Regions from separate parts of the Leucobacter viscericola genome, predicted to be linked through region 2. Evidence: predicted binding sites of a transcription regulator. Region 2 holds the regulator's gene; the other holds the start of a gene.
The links. The regulator HrcA, encoded in region 2, represses chaperone genes, less so after heat shock. The targets are predictions, from matches to a motif close to TTNGCACTCGNNNNNNNCGAGTGCNAA.
Positions count from the first base shown of each region.

Region 1 (4,962 bases), 1.1 Mb from region 2:
TTGCGAGGCGCTCCTGCAGCTTCTCACGGTCGTAATCGCTGTCGGTGTTCTCGATCTCGCGACGGATCTGCGTGACGCGGCCAGCGATGGCCTCTTCTTCGCCAGCGCCCTGAACGATGGTGGTCTCGTCCTTCGTGATGATGACCTTGCGCGCGGTGCCGAGCATGTCGAGCGTTGCGTTCTCGAGCTTGAGGCCGACCTCTTCAGAGATGACCTGGCCGCCGGTGAGGATCGCGATGTCCTGCAGCATGGCCTTGCGGCGATCGCCGAAGCCCGGAGCCTTGACGGCTGCCGACTTGAAGATGCCACGGATCTTGTTGAGCACGAGAGTTGCGAGTGCTTCACCCTCGACGTCTTCAGCAATGATGAGGAGCTGCTTGCCCGACTGGATCACGGGATCAACAACGGGGAGCAGGTCCTTGATGTTGGAGACCTTGCTGTTGACGATGAGGATGTAGGGCTCCTCGAAGACAACTTCCTGGCGATCAGCGTCGGTGACGAAGTATGCCGACAGGTAACCCTTGTCGAAGCGCATGCCCTCGGTCAGCTCGAGCTCGGTGCCGAAGGTGTTGGACTCCTCGACGGTAACAACGCCCTCTTTGCCAACCTTGTCGATGGCCTCGGCGATCAGTGCGCCGATCTGGGGGTCAGCCGCAGAGATGGACGCGGTTGCCGCGATCTCATCAGTGGTCTCGATCTCCTTGGCGTTTGCAAGAAGCTGAGCGGTGACAGCAGCAACGGCTGCCTCGATGCCCTTCTTGATCGCGATGGGATCGCTGCCAGCTGCAACGTTACGCAGGCCCTCACGCACGAGCGCCTGAGCGAGCACGGTTGCGGTGGTGGTGCCGTCACCTGCGACGTCGTCAGTCTTCTTGGCGACCTCCTTGACCAGCTCAGCGCCGATCTTCTCGAAGGGGTCGTCGAGCTCGATCTCTTTCGCGATGGAGACACCATCGTTAGTGATTGTGGGAGCGCCCCACTTCTTCTCGAGGACAACGTTGCGACCGCGCGGGCCGAGCGTCACCTTTACGGCATCAGCGAGGGTGTTGAGTCCTCGCTCAAGCCCGCGACGTGCTTCCTCATCAAACGCAATGATCTTTGCCATGTATTTCGCCTCTCTCGGACGTTCTCGTGGTGGGATCACCGTGCCGACGACTTATCGCTGCGGCACGGATATTTAGCACTCAGTCGAATCGACTGCTAGCACAATCTTGGCACTCTCACCCCACGAGTGCAAGCGGCGAAAGAGACTTGCCGCCTATGCACAGCATTGACACAGAGCCAATTTTGACGAGTGTTCGCGTCAAGCGGACGCAGAAGCAAAGCTCGCGGATCCTGAGCCAACCACCGACACAGCTACTGTGCGGGTGCGGTGCTCGGATCAACAGGCTGACCCGTAGACGGATCAATCGGCCAGCCAGTGTCGGGATCAATATCCCAGCCAGTCACAGGGTCGACCGTGTTTCCCGTTTCAGGGTTAATCTGAGGTTCACTCGAGTCTGGCGCGCTGTCTTCGGCCGTCATCTTCTTCGCCTCTTCGATGCCAGGGCCGGCGTAATCTTCGCCGATCAGCACGATGAGGCGCGCACCGTAATCAGCGTAGTCTTTGGTTTCGTAGGTCGAGATTCCCCCGAGCTTCGCAGCGAGACCGGCGGCCGCTGCTTGATCGGCAGCATCCCGGTAAAACACCGCGGAAATCTTGACGTCGTCCTTACCGGCACTGCCAGCGTAGACAACGTTCCCCCAGCTTTTCTCGGGGATGATCTTCTCGAGTGCACCAGCAAGGTTTTCCGTCGGAGTTCCATTGAAAACGGCGACGGTCGCCTTCGGATCAAGTTTGGCGGTCGCAGGCTTCTGCGTATCTGCCGTGCCACCCTTGTCGCCAAGGAGCGGCAGGGCCTCAACATTTCCGATGCTTTGCACGGCAAAAATTCCAGCGGTCGTCAAGAGGGCGAACCCGAGCAGCGCCGCAATCAGGTATTGCCAGACGTACCGGGGGCGGACAGTGACCCTGTGGGCCCCGACCCGGCCGCTCCGCTCGACGCGGTCAAAACGGTCCTCAGGAATACCCTTATGGGCACGGCGATTTGCCTGTGGGTCAGCGGGTGTTCGCGCCACACTCATCTCCTCGGATCCGGATTCCGCAGCCAAAACCGCGGCTGACCGGTACAACATACAACAGTGCTACTGAATTTCAGCGGCTCCACTAGCGTACATTGATCCGACTGCGAGACTGGTGAGGTTAGCCTTTCAAAGAGTCGGGAGCGTAGATTGCACGAGCGAGCCCGTCAATCACATCAGGGATTCGAGTGCCTCCCGCAAACAGCACTGAATCATCGACATCAATGATGCGGCGGTGCTTTCCCGCCTGAGTCAGCGCGATACTCGGCTGTGCGGCGATCAGCCCGTCGACACCACCCGCACTTTCGAGCCCCTTGGTCATTACGAGGATCACATCGGGGTCCATTGCGACCAAGGCCTCCTCGGTCATGGGCCGCTCACCCTTCCAGCCGGCCTCTTCGGCAACATCAACAGCGCCGATGGACTGGATCAAGCTATCAACTCCGCTGCCCTCACCAAAGAGGTAGAAAATGCCAGCGGCTCCACGCACATATAAGAATGCAACCCGAGGCGATTTGCTCGAGTCCTTGGGAAGCAGCGCCTTCACCTCGGTTTCCTTATCGGCGATCGCGGTCTTGAGGTGATCGATCAGGGTGGGGGCAGCTTCACCGACACCTAGAGCGTCAGCAACTTGCTGAGCAGTCTTGTAACTCGATTCGGGATCAATCGCACGATCAACCGTCACCACGGGAATTCCCGCGTCACGCAATTGCAGCACCACATCGGTCGGGCCGATGCTTCCATCGGTAATGATGAGCGTCGGATCAAGGGCAAGCACGGCCTCCGCGTTGATGGAGTGTCCGTCGCGGGTAATAACCGGCAGCTTTTCAGCACCGTCGAAATTGGTGGAGATATCGCGGCCAACAAGGGAGTCGCTCATTCCGTAGGCGTAGACGAGCTCGCCGAGCGTTCCACTGAGGGAAAGCGCAAGCACACGCGAAGTGTCTGTCACCTCAACTTTTTTGTCCCCGGCCTTGTCTTTTGAGACCACGGTGACTGGCAGCTTCGGTGCGGGCGGGTCTGCGAGCGGAGGAATGCTGGGGCCACCAATCACGGCGGTCGTTGGCCCTTCGTAGGCGGTTGGATCTGCGAGTGGCGTCACGTCCTTCAACGGGGGCAACTCGACGGCTTCCTTCTTCGTACCGTCTCCGGTACCACTCGCGCTGGTCTGGCAGGCGGTCAGGCCGATCCCGAGCAACCCAACAAGCGCCAGCACCGACGCACTGCGCCAAACGCTACCGAGCTGTCGGGACTTTCGCTGCCGCAATCCACGCAGCCCAGTTCCGCTCATACCGCCTCTTCCCTTCATCAGACGAATACCCAACTTAGCCTAACCCAATGAAGGTAAGATGAATGTCGGGCTTTCTGCCCTTCAACGTCCCGCCGCACGCGAAACAAGATGCGTCGCGGCCGAGAAAGCGGTCCTCCAAGCGCATGCAAGATACCTCACCGGCCACAAGTCGCACGGCCGTCGTCGTGCGCCGATCCGCCACCGGCTCGCGCCGCACCGGCACAAAGACGGTTCTCTTTGTGGTGTTGGTCGTGGCGCTGATTGCTGCGATCCTTGTCTCTGCAGGCACCGGGCAGCTCGGCATCCCACCGCAGGAAATCCTGGGATCGCTGCTGCGTAAGATCGGGATCGACTGGCTGCCTGGGCCGTCACACGCAAATGGCGACCAGACGCTCTGGTCGATCCGCTTCCCCCGCGTCGCAATGGCAGTGCTTGTTGGCGCCAGCCTTGCCGTTGCGGGTCTCATCATGCAGGCCATTTTCGGCAACCCCCTCGCCGAACCCGGCGTGATTGGCATCTCCTCGGGAGCTGCAGTGGGAGCAGGCCTTGCGATCGTTTTTGGTCTTACGATCTTCGGCGAGTGGACTACCGCTATTTTTGCGTTCGGGGCTGGCCTCGCGGCGACACTCATCGTCTACGCGATGAGCCGTGCGGAGGGTAAAACTGAAGTCGTCACCCTGGTGCTCACGGGTATCGCCGTAAACGCGATCGCGGGCGCCGCAATCGCTCTACTCACTTTCCTCAGCGATACTCAGTCTCGCGAACAGATCGTGTTCTGGCAGCTCGGTAGCCTGGCTAATAGCCGCTGGTCTCAGGTAATGATCGTCGCCCCTGCTCTGGCGATCGGCCTCTGCGCCGCCTACTTCGTAGCACGCAAACTCGACCTGCTTGCTCTGGGTGAGCGCAACGCACGCCATCTCGGCGTGAACGTCGAGGTGCTCAGAATCACCATGATCTTTGTCGTCGCGCTGCTCACGGGAGCTGCGGTCGCCTTTGCCGGCATCATCGCCTTTGTGGGCCTCGTGATCCCACACCTCATGCGCATGATCCTCGGCCCAGCACACCTACCGCTCGTGACCGCCTCCGCCCTCGGTGGCGCGCTGCTGCTCACCCTGGCGGATCTGGGCTCGCGCACAATCGTTCCGATGGCCGATTTGCCGATCGGTATGCTGACGGCGCTCGTCGGCGGACCGTTCTTCTTCTGGCTGCTGCGACGCACCCGCAAGCGCTCGGGAGGGTGGGGATGATGGCTGCCGCACGACACCTCACTATGCCCACGCTGCCCGTCATGGGGGATGTGGTGTGCTCTGCCGAAGCAGTAACACTTTCGCGGGGTGGTCGCGTGCTGCTCGACAGGGTCTCACTCGAGGTTAAGGCCGGTGAGGTTCTTGCTCTGCTCGGGCCAAACGGCGCCGGCAAATCGACACTCCTGAATCTGCTCTCGGGCGACATGGCTCCAGATTCGGGCACGATCCAGTTTGGCCACCGCGACATCTCGGAGTGGTCGCTCGGTGACCTCTCGCGCAGGCGCAGTGTGCTGTTGCAGGACA
Region 1 is NZ_CP049863.1:1,533,038-1,537,999, forward strand. It holds gene groL (chaperonin GroEL) at 1-1,105, opposite strand, end outside; gene G7068_RS06990 (LytR C-terminal domain-containing protein) at 1,357-2,118, opposite strand; gene G7068_RS06995 (heme/hemin ABC transporter substrate-binding protein) at 2,243-3,412, opposite strand; gene G7068_RS07000 (FecCD family ABC transporter permease) at 3,556-4,659, shown strand; gene G7068_RS07005 (heme ABC transporter ATP-binding protein) at 4,659-4,962, shown strand, end outside.
Region 1: a site for HrcA is predicted at 1,178-1,204, ahead of groL (chaperonin GroEL). Genes of this name have one in related genera too.

Region 2 (4,962 bases):
GCTCAGGATCGTCGACGACTCCCGACTGCGGGGTGGGTGTTGGTTCAGCTTCCAACGAGTGCATTCTCCTTGAGATCACCGGCAAGCACGTGCGCGTGCACGTGGAAAACCGTCTGGCCGACGCCCGCGCCAGAATTAAAGATAAGACGGAACTCGCCATCTGCGAGTTCATCTGCGAGACGCTGTGCGACAGCCACCATATCGGCGAGTGTCTCTGGATCGCCCGCAGCGAGTTCAGCAACATTGCGATACTGAGTCGCCTTCGGGATCACCAGCACGTGCACCGGCGCCTGCGGGTTAATGTCGGGGAACGCGATCACACGGTCGGTCTCCGCGAGGATCTCAACTGGGATTTCGCCCGACACAATCTTGCCGAATACCGTCTCTTCTGCCATGCAGGCAAGTCTAGCGCTGCCGTCAGACAACATGGCAGGGATTCGCTACCAGCGGCCAAGAGCCACGTTGAGCACCGCGAGAGCAGCCGGGCCTGCAGAGGACGTGCGCAGAACCGTGTCGCCCAGCACCTTAATCTCGGCGCCAGCAGCCTCGAGCGCATCTAGTTCAGCATCAGAGAGGCCACCCTCGGGGCCGACCACAAGATAAATGTCGCCGTCCGTGTCATGGTTCCACGCGCTCAGCGCACTGGACCCGCGCGGGTGCAGCACAACAACACGAGAGGACTCGCGCCCGGCAATCGCGCACAGCCCGTCGAGCGAGACGGGCTCCTGAACAACCGGGATCCTCGCCCGCAGCGATTGTTTTGAAGCCTCGCGCGCGATCCTCGCCCACTTCGCGACCCCCTTGGCGGCCTTATCGGGATCGTTCCAGCGCGAAACCGAGCGCTCCGCCTGCCACGGCACGATGTCGTCGACCCCAAACTCGGTCGCCTGTTCCACGGCCCGCTCATCACGATCGCCCTTGGCTAGGGCCTGCACGAGCACTACACGAGCCGCGGGCTCGGGATCGCGCCGAACACTGTCGAGCTGCACGGCAAACGAGTCTTTGGTGACACTCGCCACCGGTCCTACACCGATCACACCGGCACCGTCGCCAACCAGAATCTGTTCCCCGACGCGCAGACGACTCACGCGCACCGCGTGCCGTGCTTCGTCACCCGTAATAGTGACGAGCGCACCAGGAACCCAACCCTCAGAGCTGGGTCCCTCGGCAAAGTACAGATTGGCCACGACAGACTAGCCCTGGCGGAAGAAGCGGTCGCGAATCTTGCCGAAGAAGCTCTGCTGGAATTCACCCAGGTGCGGAGCCTCGTCTTTGCGAAGAGCGGCGAGCTGACGAACGAGATCTTTCTCTCGGTTTGAAAGCTTCTCGGGTGTCGCTACCTGCACGGCGATCTTCAGATCACCGCGGTTGGTTGAACGGAGGCCCTGGATGCCGCGTGCGCGAATGGTGATGATGTCGCCGGACTGAATGCCCGCTTCAACCTCAACCTTGATATCGCCGTCGAGGCCGGGAACCGTCGACTCGACACCCAGAATGGCATCGGTCATCGACAGCTGCATCGTGCACAGCAGGTCGTTGCCATCACGGCTGAAGATGTCGTGGTGCGTGACCCTGAACTCGATGAAGAGATCACCGTTGGGCCCACCACCGGGGCCCACTTCGCCGCCACCGCGCATTTGCATGCGTGTGCCCGTGTCGATGCCCGACGGGATGTCTACGGGAAGGGTGCGGCGCTCACGCACACGACCCTTACCGGCACACTCGACGCAGGGGTGCTCGATGACTGTTCCGTAGCCGTGGCAGCTTCCGCAGGGGTGCATCGTCACAACGTTGCCGAACAGCGAACGAACCTGGCGCTGCACCTGTCCCTGGCCATTACAGACGTCACAGGTGACGGGCTGGGTGCCGGGCTGGCAGCAGCTTCCCTGGCACGCGCCACACAGCACGGCCGTGTTGATCGTGACCTCACGCTGTACGCCGAAGATGACCTCTTCAAGGCTGACGTCGACACGGATCATGGCGTCGTCACCGCGCTCGGCGCGCGAGCGAGGGCCGCGCTGGCCGCCACCGAACCCACCGCCGCCGAAGAAGGTTTCAAAGATGTCACCAAAGCCGCCCATGTCGGACTGGCCGCCACCCATGTCGTAGCGCTGCCGCTGTTCGGGATCGCTCAGCACGTCGTAGGCATGGGTCACACCTTTAAAGCGCTCCGAGGCCTCTTCGCTCGGGTTGACATCGGGGTGCAGCTCACGCGCTAAACGGCGATAGGCCTTCTTGATCTCTTCGGGTGTCGCCTCACGGGTCACGCCGAGGGTCTCGTAGTGGTCGGCCACGGGTTAGCTCCTCACAGGGTGGATGATCAGGTTGAGAAAGTGTGTATCGGACAGGGGATCTACTGATCCTCACCGAGTAAATGATTGAGATACCTTGCGACAGCGCGCACGGTTGCGATGTTGCTGGCGTAGTCCATGCGGAGCGGGCCGAGCACACCCAGACGGGAAACCGAGGTGCCCTCAGCCTCGTAGCTGGAGGCAATCACCGAGGTCGCAGCCAGGCCATACGGCTCGTTCTCGCGACCGATTGAGGCGGACACATCGCGGCCGTCTTGCACGAGCTCGTCAAAGAGCCGCAGGAGTGTGACCTGCTCTTCGATCGCCTCGAGCACGGATCCGAGTGATCCCTCGAGTTCACCCGAGCGCGAAAGGTTTGCGGCCCCAGCGATCGCAATGCGGTCGCTGCGGTTCGCCTGCAGCTGCGTGCTCACGACCGCCAGAACCTGGCTGACAAGCTCGGTCTCGCCGGGTTGCGCCCAGCTGTCGATGCTGCTCAGTAGCTCCGTGATTCCCGCGGCGGCTGTGTCAACGTCGTGGCCAACCGTTGCGCCGGCGATCCGGTCGCGAAGCCCGCGGGTCCACGCCTCCGTCACTCTCGCCGCGGGGAGCTGCGCGAGCTGCTGCTCGACAACCCCACTGCCAAGAATGAGAACGCACAGAATACGATCCTCAGCGACGGCGACCAGGTCGATGTGTCGCACCATCGTGCGCCGAAGAGAGGGGTACTGAGCTACCGCGACCTGGTTTGTGAGCTGGGAAAGCAGACGAACGGTGCGCGACATCACGTCGTCTAGGTCGGCCGACTCCCCCAGAAAACGCTCGATCGCGGCGCGCTGGGCCGAGGTGAGTGGGCGAATCTTCGCGAGGGTGTCAACATACAGGCGATAGCCCTTGTCTGTTGGCACACGGCCCGACGAGGTGTGGGGCTGCGCGATCAGCTCATCTTCTTCAAGCAGCGCCATGTCGTTGCGGATGGTCGCGGCCGACACACCAAAGCTGTGTCGATCAACGATTGCCTTCGACCCAACAGGCTCGTTCGACGAGACATAATCGCTCACGATGGCGTGGAGCACCGCAAGACTTCGCTCGGAAACCACGGCAACTCCTTCCACACCTCGCGAGTTCATTGGCACTCGACACTACTGAGTGCCAAGTCTAGCGCAGGGTGAACGCAGACACTCTGCGCATTCACCCAGCGAATTCACCCGAGCAGGCGGTGCACCACGGTGTCGGCAAGCAGACGCCCGCGAAGCGTTGGCACGATCCTGCCGCGAATGGCCGCGCGGCCATCAATAAGCTCCTCAGCAATCAGCTCGGGGATCGCCCGTCGTTCGTCTACGGTGAGCACATCTGCGGGTAGACCATCCGCGATACGCGTTTCCAGAAGCACCCGCTCGGCGCGTTTCGCCTCTGGCTTGAGGATCTCGCGCGCGTGGGCGGGCGAGACACCCTTTGCGATGCGTTCCGCGTAGGGGCGTGGATGTTTGACGTTCCACCAGCGAACTCCGCCGACATGGCTGTGCGCACCCGGCCCAGCGGCCCACCAGTCCTCGCCAGTCCAATAGGCGAGGTTGTGGCGCGAGCGAGTCTCGGGCGAACGAGACCAGTTGCTGATTTCGTACCAGTTCATGCCTGCGGCCTGAAACCGTGCGTCTGCAAGCTCGTACATCTCGGCGTGCAGATCCTCATCGGGCTCGGGCACCTGACCACGTCGAATCTGGGCCGCCAGTTTTGTGCCCTGCTCGACGATGAGCGCATAGGCCGAAATATGATCCGGCTCGGTCGCAAGCGCGGCTTCGATTGAGCGCTCCCAGTCAGCGAGACTCTCCCCCGGCGTACCGTAAATGAGATCCACGCTCACCTGCAAACCCGCCTCGCGCGCCCACCGTGTGACGAGCGGCACGCGTTCGGGCGAGTGCGTCCGGTCAAGCGTGCGAAGAACATGGGGCACGGCGGACTGCATACCGAAGCTCACTCGGGTAAAGCCCGCCTCGGCAAGTGCGTGCAGGTAGGCCTCGTCGACCGAGTCGGGATTCGCCTCCGTTGTCACTTCAGCGCCGTCAGCCAGTCTCCACTCGCGCCGGATCCCGTCGAGCATCCCGATAAGATCACCAGCGGGCAGCAGGGTTGGTGTACCGCCGCCGAAAAACACGGTGGACACCGGCCGCTCCGGCAGGCCAGCATCCTTAAGCACACCAGCCCCAAAGCTCAGCTCCCGCTGCACCTGACTGGCGTAGTCCGCCTGGCTAGTGCCACCGAGTTCACTCGCGGTGTAGGTATTGAAGTCGCAGTACCCGCAGCGCACCCGGCAATAGGGCACGTGCACGTAGACACAGAAACGGCGATCCTCAGCCCCCTCGAGCACACTCGCGGGGAGGGATCCGTCTTCGGGGGCCGGGTCACCCTCAGGAAGAACGCTGGGCACGATCCGCAGCTCCCGGCGCCAACGCTTCGAGCTGATCCTTGGCCAGCTCTACCGCCTCGCGAATCAGCGCCTTACCCTTGAGTCCCAACAGGCCGCTCTTCGGGGAGGCGAGAAAACCGCGGGCGACGGCCCACACTGTTTGATCCTCGCGAATCTCGACGGTAAACCGCTGCTCTCCCACAACGCCGTCTTCGTCGCGAGTGCCCCAGGCGAAGCCCGCCATCTGATCCTCGTCAACGGTGT
Region 2 is NZ_CP049863.1:402,368-407,329, forward strand. It holds gene G7068_RS01910 (PhoH family protein) at 1-64, opposite strand, end outside; gene G7068_RS01915 (histidine triad nucleotide-binding protein) at 45-395, opposite strand; gene G7068_RS01920 (16S rRNA (uracil(1498)-N(3))-methyltransferase) at 441-1,187, opposite strand; gene dnaJ (molecular chaperone DnaJ) at 1,194-2,294, opposite strand; gene hrcA (heat-inducible transcriptional repressor HrcA) at 2,354-3,391, opposite strand; gene hemW (radical SAM family heme chaperone HemW) at 3,496-4,719, opposite strand; gene G7068_RS01940 (DUF1990 family protein) at 4,700-4,962, opposite strand, start outside.